4 regions of the Phyllobacterium sp. SB3 genome follow, and region 1 is predicted to be linked to each of the others. Evidence: riboswitches for the same ligand, from Rfam matches in the RefSeq annotation. Region 1 holds a riboswitch; each other region holds the start of a gene.
The links. A riboswitch is a leader RNA that binds a small molecule or an ion and turns the genes downstream of it on or off. The one in region 1 is predicted to bind thiamine pyrophosphate.
Positions count from the first base shown of each region.

Region 2: another riboswitch for thiamine pyrophosphate. It lies ahead of thiB (thiamine ABC transporter substrate binding subunit); the one in region 1 lies ahead of thiE (thiamine phosphate synthase).
Region 3: another riboswitch for thiamine pyrophosphate. It lies ahead of ABKW30_RS10355 (ABC transporter permease); the one in region 1 lies ahead of thiE (thiamine phosphate synthase).
Region 4: another riboswitch for thiamine pyrophosphate. It lies ahead of thiC (phosphomethylpyrimidine synthase ThiC); the one in region 1 lies ahead of thiE (thiamine phosphate synthase).

Region 1 is NZ_JBDYKI010000001.1:1,110,054-1,113,449, forward strand. Features, by position in the region: gene ABKW30_RS05365 (ABC transporter ATP-binding protein) at 1-414, shown strand, start outside; gene ABKW30_RS05370 (TadE/TadG family type IV pilus assembly protein) at 563-1,567, shown strand; TPP riboswitch at 1,618-1,721, shown strand; gene thiE (thiamine phosphate synthase) at 1,784-2,461, shown strand; gene thiD (bifunctional hydroxymethylpyrimidine kinase/phosphomethylpyrimidine kinase) at 2,458-3,258, shown strand; gene ABKW30_RS05385 (DUF2339 domain-containing protein) at 3,200-3,396, opposite strand, start outside.
Region 2 is NZ_JBDYKI010000001.1:308,732-312,127, reverse strand. Features, by position in the region: gene thiP (thiamine/thiamine pyrophosphate ABC transporter permease) at 1-502, opposite strand, end outside; gene thiB (thiamine ABC transporter substrate binding subunit) at 508-1,521, opposite strand; TPP riboswitch at 1,568-1,678, opposite strand; gene ABKW30_RS01575 (ABC transporter ATP-binding protein) at 2,440-3,159, opposite strand; gene ABKW30_RS01570 (ABC transporter ATP-binding protein) at 3,140-3,396, opposite strand, start outside.
Region 3 is NZ_JBDYKI010000002.1:805,881-809,276, forward strand. Features, by position in the region: gene ABKW30_RS10350 (ABC transporter substrate-binding protein) at 1-855, opposite strand, end outside; gene ABKW30_RS10355 (ABC transporter permease) at 852-1,631, opposite strand; TPP riboswitch at 1,772-1,874, opposite strand; gene ABKW30_RS10360 (type II restriction endonuclease) at 2,158-3,381, opposite strand; gene ABKW30_RS10365 (very short patch repair endonuclease) at 3,382-3,396, opposite strand, start outside.
Region 4 is NZ_JBDYKI010000003.1:554,698-558,093, forward strand. Features, by position in the region: gene ABKW30_RS13865 (sulfatase-like hydrolase/transferase) at 1-251, shown strand, start outside; gene rpsU (30S ribosomal protein S21) at 512-787, shown strand; gene ABKW30_RS13875 (NAD(P)H-dependent oxidoreductase) at 967-1,536, shown strand; TPP riboswitch at 1,581-1,701, shown strand; gene thiC (phosphomethylpyrimidine synthase ThiC) at 1,804-3,396, shown strand, end outside.

The sequences.
Region 1 (3,396 bases):
CGTATTCTGCGTGCTCTTGATGAAGTCGGCCTCGGTTCAAGCTTCCGCTTCCGTTACTCGCACCAGCTTTCAGGTGGACAACGCCAGCGCGTCGCCATTGCAAGAGCGCTAATCCTTGAACCGTCCATACTGCTGCTTGACGAGCCGACCTCGGCGCTTGACGCTTCCGTGCAGGCGGAGGTGCTCAACCTTCTCGAACAGATCAGACGGGATCGAAAGCTGACCTTCCTGATGGTCAGCCATGATCTGGCGGTCGTTACCCATATGTGTGACCGGCTGATGGTGATGCAGAATGGTGCAGAGGTCGAGCGTTTGTCAGCGTCGGAACTGGCGCGTCATGCGGTTCATCAGGATTACACACGCAACCTGCTGGTCGCCAGTGAGGGTTTCGTACGTCCCGGCAGCCCATCATAAGGCTTCATAGTTCATTGGATTTTTACCATCGTGGCAAGTTCCGGCGGTCTTTGCGGTCCGAATGCAGAATAGTGAAAATCTGAATGAATTTCCTAAGCCGTAATTTACAAGGCTGAAGCAATGGTCTGCCCAGCGACTGGAGTGGACCATGAAAAAAATAAGAAACTTCCTGAAAGACCGTAGCGGGGCAACAGCCGTAACATTTGGTCTGATGCTTATACCTATTGCCGGAGTGACCGGGCTCGCTGTTGATTACACCCGCGCAAGCAATGATCGCTCTGAACTGCAAAACGCAGCGGACGCAGCTGTTCTCTCTGGTGCCCAGATTTATGATGGTAAAGACCTGAAACCGGTCGACAAGCGCATTCTGGAAAGCCTGCGGGCGAATATCACCGACTACGACAAGCGTGGTATAACCAAAACCGTCACAGAACAGGCTGGCGTACCGCCGCGGATCGTTCTCACACTCGCCAAGTCCATGAACACCACGTTCATGAAAGTGTTGAACCGTGACACCATGAACATTGGTGTGACAGCAGTTGCTTCGAGTGCGCTTACAGCTACTGACGCGACGTTCGTAATCACGAAGGTGAAGGGTATCTATTACAAGAAGATATCCATGATTGCGGTTAGACAAGACGGCTCTGAAGCGGAAGTGGCCTCGATCGAATACACAAATCCCAAACAGATTGATGGTGAAGGCGTCTCGGTTCCGAAAGAAAATGTCGGCGTAACCTTTTCACTCGGTCAGGTCAAAGATCTCTATTTTACGATGATCGTCAAAAAGGGCGGATGCGGTATCGGTTATAAAGTTAGTAGTGGAAAATGCGTAAAAACAAATGATGCCAGTGAAAAGCTAACCGAGATACCCGAGAACCTAAAGTTTGGGGACTATTACAAGCGGCAGAGCGATGCCCGTGCTTTCTTGGTAAAAAGCAACAGAGCAAATGATGCCTGGCGATTGGCATTGGACGGCGCAACCACGACAACACCGGGAGAAGGAACGGCGTTTGAAATGAAGGACCTTCTGGACTGTAGTGGGACGACTAAATATCACGGCTGGGAAGATGGGGGCGGTTCTGATCCTGATTTCGTCTACCAGCTTAAAACCGGCTGTGCCTATGATTATTCGCGTGTTATTCTGACGCAATAAACGAAAATGAGACGGCGCATTGACTTCCACAAAGCGCCGTCTCATCATGACTTCATTCCGAGGGGGGCATCTTACGATGCTGAGATGGCGCTGAGCCAAGACCCTTGAACCTGATCCGGATTATGCCGGCGTAGGAACGGGAATTGAGCAGTCTTCGCGCTGGTTCGTCTTTCTTCGCACATATCCGGGTCTCCAATATTGAATGGAGTTCGCGACGTGCCGAAAGTAGATTACCGCCTTAATGCCATTGTCGATTTCGATGCTATAGGTCCTGACAGGGATTTGGGCCAATTGGCGCTTGCGGCCGCCCGGGGCGGCGCAACAATCATCCAGTACCGCGACAAGAATTCCCCGACTCGGGACATGGTGCAGCGCGCGCGGGAAATACACGCTGCCATCAAGGCGACGGGCGTGCCGCTGCTGGTCAATGACCGTGTTGACGTTGCACTTGCTGCTGGCGTTGAAGGCATTCATGTGGGGCGGGAAGACATGGCGGTTGCCGATGTTCGACGTCTGCTTGGAACAAATGCGATTATAGGACTTACCGTAAAGAACGAGGCGGACGCGCAGGCGGCAATTGACGGCGATATTGACTATGCCTGCATTGGCGGATTGTTTGAAACGCCGACAAAGGAAAACCTGCAACCTATCGGCTTTGAAGGTTTCAAGCTTCTTGCTGCCGTTATCCGCAAGGCGAAACCGCAACTTCCCATAGGTGCGATTGCCGGTATCGGACTTGAACGTACGCCGCTTGCCATCGAGGCGGGCGCTGATGGCGTGGCTGTTATTTCCGCGATCTTCCGGCAGGCCGATCCGCAAGCCGCGGCACAAGCCCTGCGTGAAGCTGTCGATCAGGCATTGAACGTTAGAGAGCCGCAGGCAGTGCAGGCATGACGGCGATAGCGCTGACAATTGCCGGGTCGGACAGCGGCGGTGGAGCAGGCATTCAGGCTGATTTGAAGACGTTTTCGGCGCTTGGCGTTTATGGTGCGAGTGTTCTGACGGCTATCACCGCGCAGAACACCAAGGGCGTTACAGCCATTGAGAACCTTTCGCCAGAAATCATCAGAGCGCAGATGGATGCAGTCCTTTCCGATCTTGACGTGAATGCAATCAAAATCGGCATGGTCTCAACAGTCGCGACCATAGAGACTATTGCCGAGGGGCTCGACCTCTGGCAGCGGCAAGCTGTGTTCGATCCGGTCATGGTTGCGACTGCAGGTGATCCTTTGCTGCAACCGGCCGCGATAGATGCCTTGCGGCAGCTTCTTTTGCCGCGTGCGCTGCTGCTGACGCCCAACTTGCCGGAAGCCGCCCTGCTCACAAATACTCCTATCGCGGAAGATGAAACCCAAATGGCGCGGCAGGCAGAGCAGTTGCTCAAGCTTGGCCCTGCCGCCGTTCTGATAAAGGGCGGTCATGGCAAGGGTCCGATGAGCACGGATCTGCTGCTTGACGGGTCGTCAATAAAGCAATTTTCAACGTTGCGTATCAAGACCCCGAACGATCATGGCACGGGATGTACACTTGCCTCCGCTATTACCGCCGGTCTGGCAAAAGGCATGGCTCTGCACATCGCTGTTTCAGACGCTAAAGATTATCTGACAGAGGCCATGGCTGCCGCCGAAACGCTCAAAGTTGGTCGAGGGCGCGGTCCGGTTCACCATTTTTATCGCTGGTGGGCGGTATAGTGGCGGCTCGCGCAGCGTCTGCGTTAAGGATACGCTGATAGAACAGGCCAACGCCGACCAGAGACAGCCCAAGGCCGATGAAAGACAATGCTCGCAGGATGCCTTCGAGATTCGACATGTCGAGCAGGAATACCTTGG
Region 2 (3,396 bases), 800 kb from region 1:
TCCAGTAATCTTCCGGAATGGAATCAAGGCTTGAAAGAATAAGCCGTGTCGCCAGCGGCAAATTGAAAAATACATGGGCTAGAAGAATTCCCGTCAGCCCGTAAATGTCAGGAACGATATCCAGTCCGAGCCATGCAAATGTTGAGGCAAGCAATCCGTTCCGCCCATAAATACTGGTGATACCGAGGACAGCTACAAGCGCCGGCAATGCCAGTGGCAGCGCAAACAACCGTAATATCATCCCGCGCCCGGGAAAACTCTGCTGTGAGTGCAACGCGCATGCAAGCGGGATGGCAAATCCCACCGAAAGCACCATGGAAAGCAGCGCTTGCAGGATTGTGAAACGAGCGATCCGCCAGAGATAGCTGTCGAACGCGGCAAACCCTTCCGTGCTGCCACGGAAAGCTTCGATTGCAAGGCTGAGTAAAGCGCCGCCTGCCAATATACTGAGAAAGGCGAGGGCGAGAGCCCCCGCCACAGGTTTGATCAAGCTTGCCGCCATTGGTGTTATTTACTCATGGCTTCCAGCCATTCGTCGATCCAGGCTTTGCGGTTTTCAGCCACTTCTTCAGCCGTGAAAGTGAGTGTCTTGGACGGTTTTACCAGCGTATCGAAAGCCGGGTTAAGCGGAGTGGAGGTTTTCGCCGCCGGATACATCCAGTTGCTTTCCGGAATGGTGTCCTGAAAGGCAGTACCTGTCATGAATGTCAGGAACTGCGCTGAAAGCGGGTTTTGGGACCCGTTCACCGTTTGCGCCGCTACTTCGACCTGCAAATAATGGCCTTCTTCGAAAGAAGCGGCTTTATAGCGGTCGGTTTTTTCGGCGATCAGGTGATAGGCAGGTGATGTGGTGTAGGAAAGAACCAGCGGCGCTTCACCTTTGGTGAAGAGCCCATAGGCTTCCGACCAGCCGGGCGTAACGGTCAAGACACGGTCTTTCAACTTAGCCCAGGCTTCACCGGCTTTGTCGCCATATACCGACTTGACCCACAATACGAGACCAAGACCCGGCGTTGAGGTACGGGGATCTTCAATGACAATCTTCTGCTTCGGGTCACCTTCAACGAGGCTTTTTAAACTCGCAGGAGCGTCTTTGATTTTCTCGCTGTCATAGATGACGGCGAAGTAGCCGTAATCATAAGGAACGAAGGTATCATCCTTGAATCCACCGGGGATATCGACCGTGCTGGCGTCGATACCATGTGGCGCGAAAAGTCCGGTTTGCCGGGCTTCATAGGTCAGGTTGGTGTCAAGTCCGAGAACAATGTCAGCCTTTGTAGAAGCCCCCTCGAGTTTCAGCCGGTTGAGCAGTGCAACGCCATCGGCAACTGCAACAAAGTCGACTGTGCAGGTGCATTGTTTCTCGAAAGCCACTTTGACTTTCGGTCCCGGTCCCCATTCGGCTGTAAAGCTTTCATAGGTATAGACCGTCAGCTTGCCTTCTGCGCTCGCAGTGCCGGCAATGCCTAATGCAAAAGCACTGGTAACAACGGCAAACTTCATAAGATCGGGTAGTCGCATAGGCACCTCCTGGAGTTGGATTTTCAAAAGGATAGGTGCGCCGGCCTGTAGAGCCGCATCTAATCCCTCCGCCGGTACAAACCGGATCAGGTTCCGCGGGTTGACTGGATTGTTCCAGCCTCTCAGCCTGTTGATGCAGGCACCCCGTTAGAGCAGGAGCCAGATTAAAGACTATAGCCATCAAGCGCAAGCGGCCATAGGCTAGCCGCTTGTTTTTGTTGTGCTTCCCCCTTGCCACGCCCGCTTTTGCGTCTGGCTGTTGATGGATGGGGAAAGACGGGCGGTCATCGAAGCGCGTCTTGGTAGATAAATTATGCGATCCGAGGACCGCCCGTCCGGCGATTTTGTCATCTGCCCGTTCCGCTTGGGGGGCTCCGGCTGCGTCAGGCACGCCATTTGCGGCATGCCCCTAGTCGCCGACGCCCCTTAAAGTGCTCGTCCAGCACGCGCCGCTCCTAGTAACGGCAGGGGAACCCTTGGACAGAACTTCCCCGGACAACGGGTCCGTAACCCGCCATCGGAGGCGCCCATCCTTCCCCAACTTCGAACGGCTCCGGAAGCAGTTCCCCGCGGGAAGGACACGAAAAGAATAAATCAGCTCCAAAGCTGTTGGATAAGTTTTCCGAGATTATTTTTGGAAGGGAGGAGCAACCGCAGTTTTTCGGTCAATGCAGGCTCGGGAAGTGGGAGTTTGCCTAAACAGAATGCGTGGTTCGCCCTTCGACAAGCTCAGGAGGGCTCACCATGAGGAAGGTTAGTGGGCTGCACGCTAATCATCAGCGTTTGCAGATACATTGCAAATCCTGACTCCCTGCAATTACCGTCCTTCCTCGTGGTGAGCGTCCTGAGCTTGTCGAAGGGCAAATTATGCAGGGATTTACGCAGTCGATCTTCCTCGTGGGAGTAAAAGCTTACGCATTAATGAACCAGACCGGAAACGCCCAGTAGCGTCTCGATCGTATCGCCCTGTTGTTTCAATTCCGCACTGGTGCCTTGCCAGGCAATTCGTCCGCGTTCCAGAATGAGCACATGCTCGGCAAAGTCGAGCGCGCTTTGTATGCGCTGTTCAACGAGCAGGATGGTCATTTCCCCGCTGGATGCCAAACGCGTAAGCGCGGCCATCAACTCTTCGCAAATTACCGGCGCCAGCCCTTCCAAAGGCTCATCAAGTAGAAGCACGCTGGGTTTCCCTAGAATCGAACGAGCCGTTGACAGCATCTGCTGTTCGCCGCCGGAAAGTTGAGAGCCGAGATTTTTCCGTCGCTCCTTCAGGCGGGGAAACATGTCATACGCTTCCTCCAGCGCCGATTGCGGGCGGCCCTTCAAACCGACGAAAAGATTTTCCTCGACGGTTAGCGAAGCGAAAATGCAGCGTGCCTGCGGAACATACCCCAACCCTTTCAGGGCACGGGCAGAGCTGTCGAGGGTTTCAATGGCCGTATCGTCAAGCCGTATCGAGCCATTGTAACGGCGCGTCTGCCCGGCAAGTGTTGCGAGCAATGTTGTCTTGCCCATGCCATTGCGTCCCAACACAGCGAGGCGGCCACCAGAAGGTACCGAAAATGAAATGTCTTCCAAAATGCGGGTTGGGCCATATCCGGCACTAAGACCTGTGACCTCAAGCGACGCTGCTGTCATGGCCATAACTCCCAAGATAGGCTTCACGTACGCGGGGATCGCGTGTCACATCGGCTGGTGATCCGTCGAAAATAATCTCACCAGCGGCCAGGACGATGACCCTTTTGGCAAAGCGAAAAACAAGATCCATGTCGTGTTCGATCATCAGCACGGCGAGGTTGTCAGGCAGTTTTGCAAGTGCTTCCTCAATGCGTCCGGTATCGCTTTGCGGAACACCTGCGGCGGGCTCGTCGAGCA
Region 3 (3,396 bases), on a different contig from region 1:
GCGCAGATGGTCGACAGCTGCAGGGCGCTTGGCAAAACGCGGCAGCGTATCGAAGAAGGCTGTCCGGTTTAGTTCATCATCAAGATTTGGATAGGCTCTCACAAACAGCTCCCAGGCCTCCTGCGGGTGGTTGGTCATGAAAATGGAGGCTTGCTCGACGGCGCCGAGAAAACGGCGTAGCCTGCTGTCTTTGGCAGCGTCCCGATGTGTTACGTAGATCAGTTCATCATATGGCGGAACGCCATATTCTTCCGGAAAGAAGGATCGTCCTTCATGGCCGGCAAGCTTCATTTGCGTTAATTCGAAATTGCGGAACCCGCCAAGCGTCGCATCCACCTTGCCGCCAATCAGCGAAGGCGAAAGCGAAAAGTTGACATTGATCAATTCCACATCGTCCTTCGTAAGCCCTTCCGCCGCGAGCATACGCCTCAGCATCGCGTCTTCGAAGCCAGAGACGGAAAAGCCGATCTTCTTGCCCTTGAGGTCTCCAAGGCTCTTGATAGGACCATTCGCCAGCACTGTCACCGTGTTGAGGGGCGTTTCCACCAGTGTGCCGAACCGCACGAGGGGCAAACCGGCCTCATGGTCGAGATAAAGGCTGGGCTGATAGTGAATGCCAATATCAGCCTGCTTGGCTGAGACCAGCCGCGGTACGGCAGACGGATCGGCCGGCGGGATAAACTCGACGTCGAGGCCCGCATCTGCAAACAACCCACGCTCCTTTGCGATGATCATGGGCGCATGGTCCGGATTGACAAACCATTCCAATAGCACGGTGAGCTTGTCAGCGGCCTGCACTGGCACTGGCAGCAAACTGGCGAGAGTGATAAAGCTTGCAAGAACGAAGCGGTTCATATCTGGACGTTTCTCCTGAAGGACGGGGATTTAGGGGAAGTCTCATGCGCCCAAGGGGTCAGCCCCCTCGTCAGTGCATCGACCATAAATCTGAGAAGAAGGGTAAGCAGGGCGAGGACTGCCATTGCTGCAAATACAATATCGGTTTGCATGCGCGCATTGGCCTGAACCATGACAAACCCGAGCCCGGCGGATGCCCCGACCCATTCGCCGATAACAGCGCCAAGCGGGGCCAATGGTGCTGCGACCCGAAGACCGGATACGAGGCTGGGAAGGGCAAGCGGCATACGTACTTGAACCAGAGACTGCCAGTGCGTCGCATCGGTCAACGAAACGGCATCGAAAATGTCGCGATTGGTGCGATGCAGGCCGTCGGTAAATGCGGAGGCGACGGGAAAGAAGATGATGATTGTCGTCATTGCAACCTTGGAGGCTATGCCGAAGCCGAGCCAAAGAACGAGGATCGGCGCCAGCACAAAGACGGGAAGGGCTTGCAGCACGATCACCATCGGCCAGACCATCTGACCGAAGCGCGGCCATGCCGCAATTGCGAAGGCGGTGGCTGCGCCAAAACACGTTCCCAGTATCAGACCCAACACAATTTCCGTACACGTGATCAAACTATTCTCAATCAAAAGGCCGGGCTGGCGCAGGAAAGTCGTTGCGACCGCGATCGGCGCGGGAAGAATGTAATGGGGAGGCGCAAACAGCCAGATGCCCACCTGCCAGGAAACAACAAGTATAATGAGAGCAGAGCCCGCGTGAGAGGCGCGCATGATGGCTTATGTGGAACCGATAGGGGCGGAACGAATTCGACACATGCCGACGAAATTGAAAAACTTGTACATCACAGATCGATCTCCAGACGATGATCACAGGAAATCCAGGCAAAGCGAAGAAGAGAAAGGGGTGGCCGGATAGCGCCGGTTTCCGTTCCTACGCCGGCATGACCCGGATCAGGTTCAAGGGTCCAGCTCAACGCCATCTCAGCATCGTACGATGCTCCCCTCGGAATGGAACGAACGTGTCGTGTTTTGGAGGTCCTGTCAATGGCGCGACGGATATTGTCTGCTGGATGCAGGTGAAGCCAGAAACACTTGGTTGTAAAAGTTTATCCAACTAGTGCTCATAATAACTTCAAATCAGATCCGGACAACGCCACAGCCCGGACAGGAAACCTCTGATTCAAATATAAGCCTGACGTTTCAGCCTGGCCGGGTATTGCTGATCGAAGTAAGCAACCATCTGTCTGAATGACGAACTTTTGCTGGTAAATATGAACCAAAGATTGAATGGGCAACGTCAGGTTTTGTCTTGAGGCCCGGTTACAAGGGAGAGGAACATGGACACATCGATCACCCAGTTTTGCTGCGACGGCTTGTAGGTCGTGTGGATTTTTCTTGGCAGTACCAGTTGCAGCTTCTTGGTCTGCATCTCGTCGGTCTGGTTTTCGGATATGCCGGGTTCCAGTGTCAGAAGATGCTTGTTGTCTATGCGCTCGGCTTCCGACAATACCTGCCGCCAGCGATCCTTGAGCGTCGACTTTGAACCGAGCATGAACAGGCGTTCGGCCGGATACTCCGGATCGCGATACTCGACCTGTCCCGGGAACAGGAAGTCCGGCTTGTTGCGGTTTTCTGTCTCGACACCACGGGCATAGCGAATGCCATGCGCAATAAAGATTGCCTCAAGATGGTTTTCAAGGGCAGAGCCGGCGCGAGATTTTCGCCGGTTCTGGACGCTGAGCGAAAAGCTGAGGAAGCCGTCGACATCGGCATCATCAGCCGAGCCGAAACCGTTGCTGATCCGTTCAGCCACGATGCGCCGCTCGAGCCTTCGAAACAGCTGCTCCTCTCTGTCGATCCAGGCAACAAGCGCTGCGTCGGGATCGTCCTTTGCCGAAACCTCGGGGAGGGATGACCGGGCCAGCTCCGAAAAGACCCGGGTTGTCGGAAATACCAGGCCGAACTTCTCGATCAGTGTATCAAGCGTATTGGCTTCCGGTTCCGCAGGCTCGATGCCGAGTTCATCCAGGATATAGCGGGCTGTGAAATCCAGCTCCGCATCATGCGACCCCTCGATCTCCTGGTAGGTAAACCGGAATTCCGGTTGCTCATCCAGATCGAAGAGCCACAGGAGCTGGTTCTGGATGGTGCTCTCGGCCGGAGTAATGATCACCATGGCGGACCTATCGCGGCAAACGGCGAGGAAGAATACGTCCCCCTGCCGCATCATGCCGGTGATTTCGTTCTCATAATAATAGAGACGGTATTCGGTGCGGGTCGGATGCCGGCGTCTTGCATCGTACCAGCTGAGGCTGCCCTCGACCGTAATTGCCTCCTGTTCATGGCCAAGCCAGATGAAGCGGGCAGGGATATTCCTGCGATCATCATCGCCAAAGAGACGGCGCAGTTCCATCGTGCCGTTGAATTCATGCTGGTGCGATATGGCGGGGGACGTCTCCACGGCACTGAGACGCTTGACGACGATCCCCTCAAAGCAGTCTGACAGCTGTCCGCGGCGCATCTATTCCATTCCCCT
Region 4 (3,396 bases), on a different contig from region 1:
ACTATAAATATCTCAAGATTCTAGCGAATGAGTTCCTTTTCAACGTTGTAGATGACCCGTTAGAGCGGGCAAATCTCAAAAATCGACTACCGGATACTTATAAAAGCATCCGACTTGAATGGCTCAAATGGAATCGTGGCATGCTGCCGGAAACGAACGAAAGCCAAACTTATGGATTTACAAGCGCGACATTTGCAGATCATATCGGCGCGCAACCCGTGACGACGGGTGCGAATAAACATGATGAGTAATTTCCTGTGAGCCAAGCGTCGGGATTTAGCCTGCCGGCCGGTGTTTGGGCTGCTGATGTAATGATTACGAAAGTAGTGTTTTGAACAACTACATTGGGACTGCACCAAGTTAATTGCTTGGGTGCACTGGATTTTTGGCGCGGGGTTGAATAAAGTCCGCGCTTCTCCGGATTGCCGTAGGGGCAATTCTTTAAAACGCTTGTCTGATTGTGGTCATTTTCGTCTCCGCAAGACGAGGCAAGCATGAGTAAGGAAAACGATTGCAAGTTCTCGTCCGTGATAACAATGTTGAACAGGCCCTTCGGGTTCTGAAGAAGAAGATGCAACGCGAAGGTCTATTTCGCGAAATGAAAGCCCGTCAGGCTTTTGAAAAGCCATCCGAACGCCGCGTTCGTGAAAAAGCTGAAGCTGTAAGCCGCGCCCGCAAGGCAGCACGCAAGCAGGCTCAGCGTGAGGGTCTGTTACCCGGCCCGAAAAAGAAAGAACGTATTGTACGTCCTGGTGCGCCAGCAGGGAACGACTACAATAACCGCTAAATATTGATAGGCCTTTGTTGCCTTTCATCGTGACGACAAACCCGCATGGCTGAAAGGCCGTAGCGGGTTTCGTTTTATTGTACTTTCAGCATCGTGCGGTTTCAAAAAAGTGCCTTCTTGCACGAAGCATTAATGTATTTACTTATCGATCATCGCAGATTTTTGGAGATATGATCGCTATGGCACTGAAGCTTAATATTATCATCGCAAGCACGCGCCCAGGCCGCGGCGGTCCTGCGGTAGCAAAATGGTTTAATGAGTTTGCCAAGCAGGATGGCAAGTTTGAGCCTGTGCTGATCGATCTTGCTGATTTCAATCTGCCAATCTACGACGAGCCGAATCATCCTCGCATGAAAAAGTACGAGCATGAACACACCAAGAAGTGGAGTGAGGCCATCGAGCCGGGCGATGCTTATATTTTTGTTATGCCGGAATATGACTATAACGCCCCACCGTCATTGATAAATGCGCTGGTCTACCTGTGGAATGAGTGGAACTACAAGCCTGCAAGCTTTGTCAGTTATGGCGGTGTTTCGGGCGGTTTGCGCGCCACGGAATCTGTCAAGGGTCTATTGTCGGCACTCCGCATGGTGCCGCTTGGCGAGAGTGTTCCAATCCCTTCCTATCAGCAGTTTATCAATGATGATGGCGTGTTTACACCAAACGAACTTGTCGCGACCAGCGCTACGACTGTTTTGACAGAATTGGCCAAGTGGGCCGGTGTGTTGAAGCCGCTTCGGAATTCATGATTGTAGAGCCGCTTGACAATAACGTGTCCAGCGGTTCACTTTAAGCCATTCACCAGGGGAGTCCCGACAAGGGGCTGAGATACTGCTTCAGGCATAGCCAAGCGCAGTGACCCGTTGAACCTGATCCAGTTCACACTGGCGTAGGGACGGTGCAAAGGTTATCGCGCATGGTGCATTGGCACTGAATCCATTTTTGGATTCGCGAAGCTTCTTTCATCCTTCCGGCACAGAACTGGGTTTCCTGCAATAACGCAAAGGAACCTGACGATGACTGCTGTAACAAAAATTATCGAGGCCCCAAAGGTTTCAACGGGGCCGCTTCCTGCTTCGATCAAGGTTTATAAACCGGGAAACATTCATTCCGAAATTCGCGTTCCCTTACGTGAAATTTCCGTTCATCCTACTGCGGGTGAACCAAATCTTGCTGTCTATGATTCATCTGGCCCTTACACCGATACAGCCAGAAGTATTGATATCAATAAAGGTATCGAACGCACCCGTGAGACATGGAAGGTTGGGCAGCAGGCCGATAGTTACTCCTACGAAGGACGGCTGATCCAATCCGCCGACAATGGTTTCGCCACTGGTGAGCGACTAACCCGAGAATTCCCCATACTGCATCAACCCCGCAAGGCTCGTGATGGAAAAGCCATAACCCAGCTTGCGTATGCTCGCGCCGGGATTATCACGCCTGAGATGGAATACGTTGCAGTTCGGGAAAATCTTGGCCGTGACGTGGCCCGAAACATAGTGCGGGATGGTGAGTCCTTCGGTGCTTCAGTACCGGATCATGTAACGCCAGAATTCGTCCGTGAAGAAATAGCTCGAGGCAGGGCTATTATACCGGCCAACATAAATCACCCCGAACTTGAGCCAATGATTATCGGCCGGAATTTCCTGGTAAAGATTAATGCCAACATCGGTAATTCGGCCGTGACATCTTCGATGGAAGAAGAAGTGGAGAAGATGGTTTGGGCCATTCGCTGGGGTGGCGATACTGTGATGGATCTTTCGACAGGTCGTAATATTCACAATATTCGCGAGTGGATCATTCGTAATTCGCCCGTACCGATTGGAACAGTTCCGCTTTATCAGGCGCTGGAAAAAGTAGGAGGTATCGCGGAAGACCTGACGTGGGAAGTTTACAGAGATACGCTGATCGAACAGGCAGAGCAGGGAGTTGATTATTTTACCATTCATGCGGGTGTGCGGCTGCACTATATTCCTCTGACTGTAAACCGCGTCACAGGTATTGTTTCGCGGGGCGGATCCATAATGGCAAAATGGTGTCTACATCATCATCGCGAAAGCTTTTTATACGAACATTTTGATGAGATTTGCGATATCTGCCGAGCTTATGATGTGAGCTTCTCCCTTGGAGATGGTTTGCGTCCAGGTTCAATAGCCGATGCAAACGATGCAGCGCAGTTTGCCGAGTTGGAGACCTTAGGTGAACTAACACAAATTGCCTGGGCCAAAGATTGCCAAGTCATGATTGAAGGGCCAGGCCATGTCCCGATGCACAAAATCAAGGAGAATATGGACAAGCAGCTTGCCGTTTGCGGCGAGGCACCTTTCTATACGCTTGGACCGCTCACCACCGATATTGCCCCCGGTTACGATCACATTACATCTGGTATCGGTGCTGCAATGATCGGTTGGTTTGGTACGGCGATGCTTTGCTACGTTACACCCAAGGAGCATTTGGGATTACCCAATCGTGACGATGTAAAGGTTGGCGTCATTACCTATAAGATCGCCGCTCATGCGGCGGACCTTGCCAAGGGGCACCCGGCCGCGAAATTGCGCGATGATGCACTGTCGCGCGCGCGTTTTGAGTTCCGCTGGGAAGACCAGTTC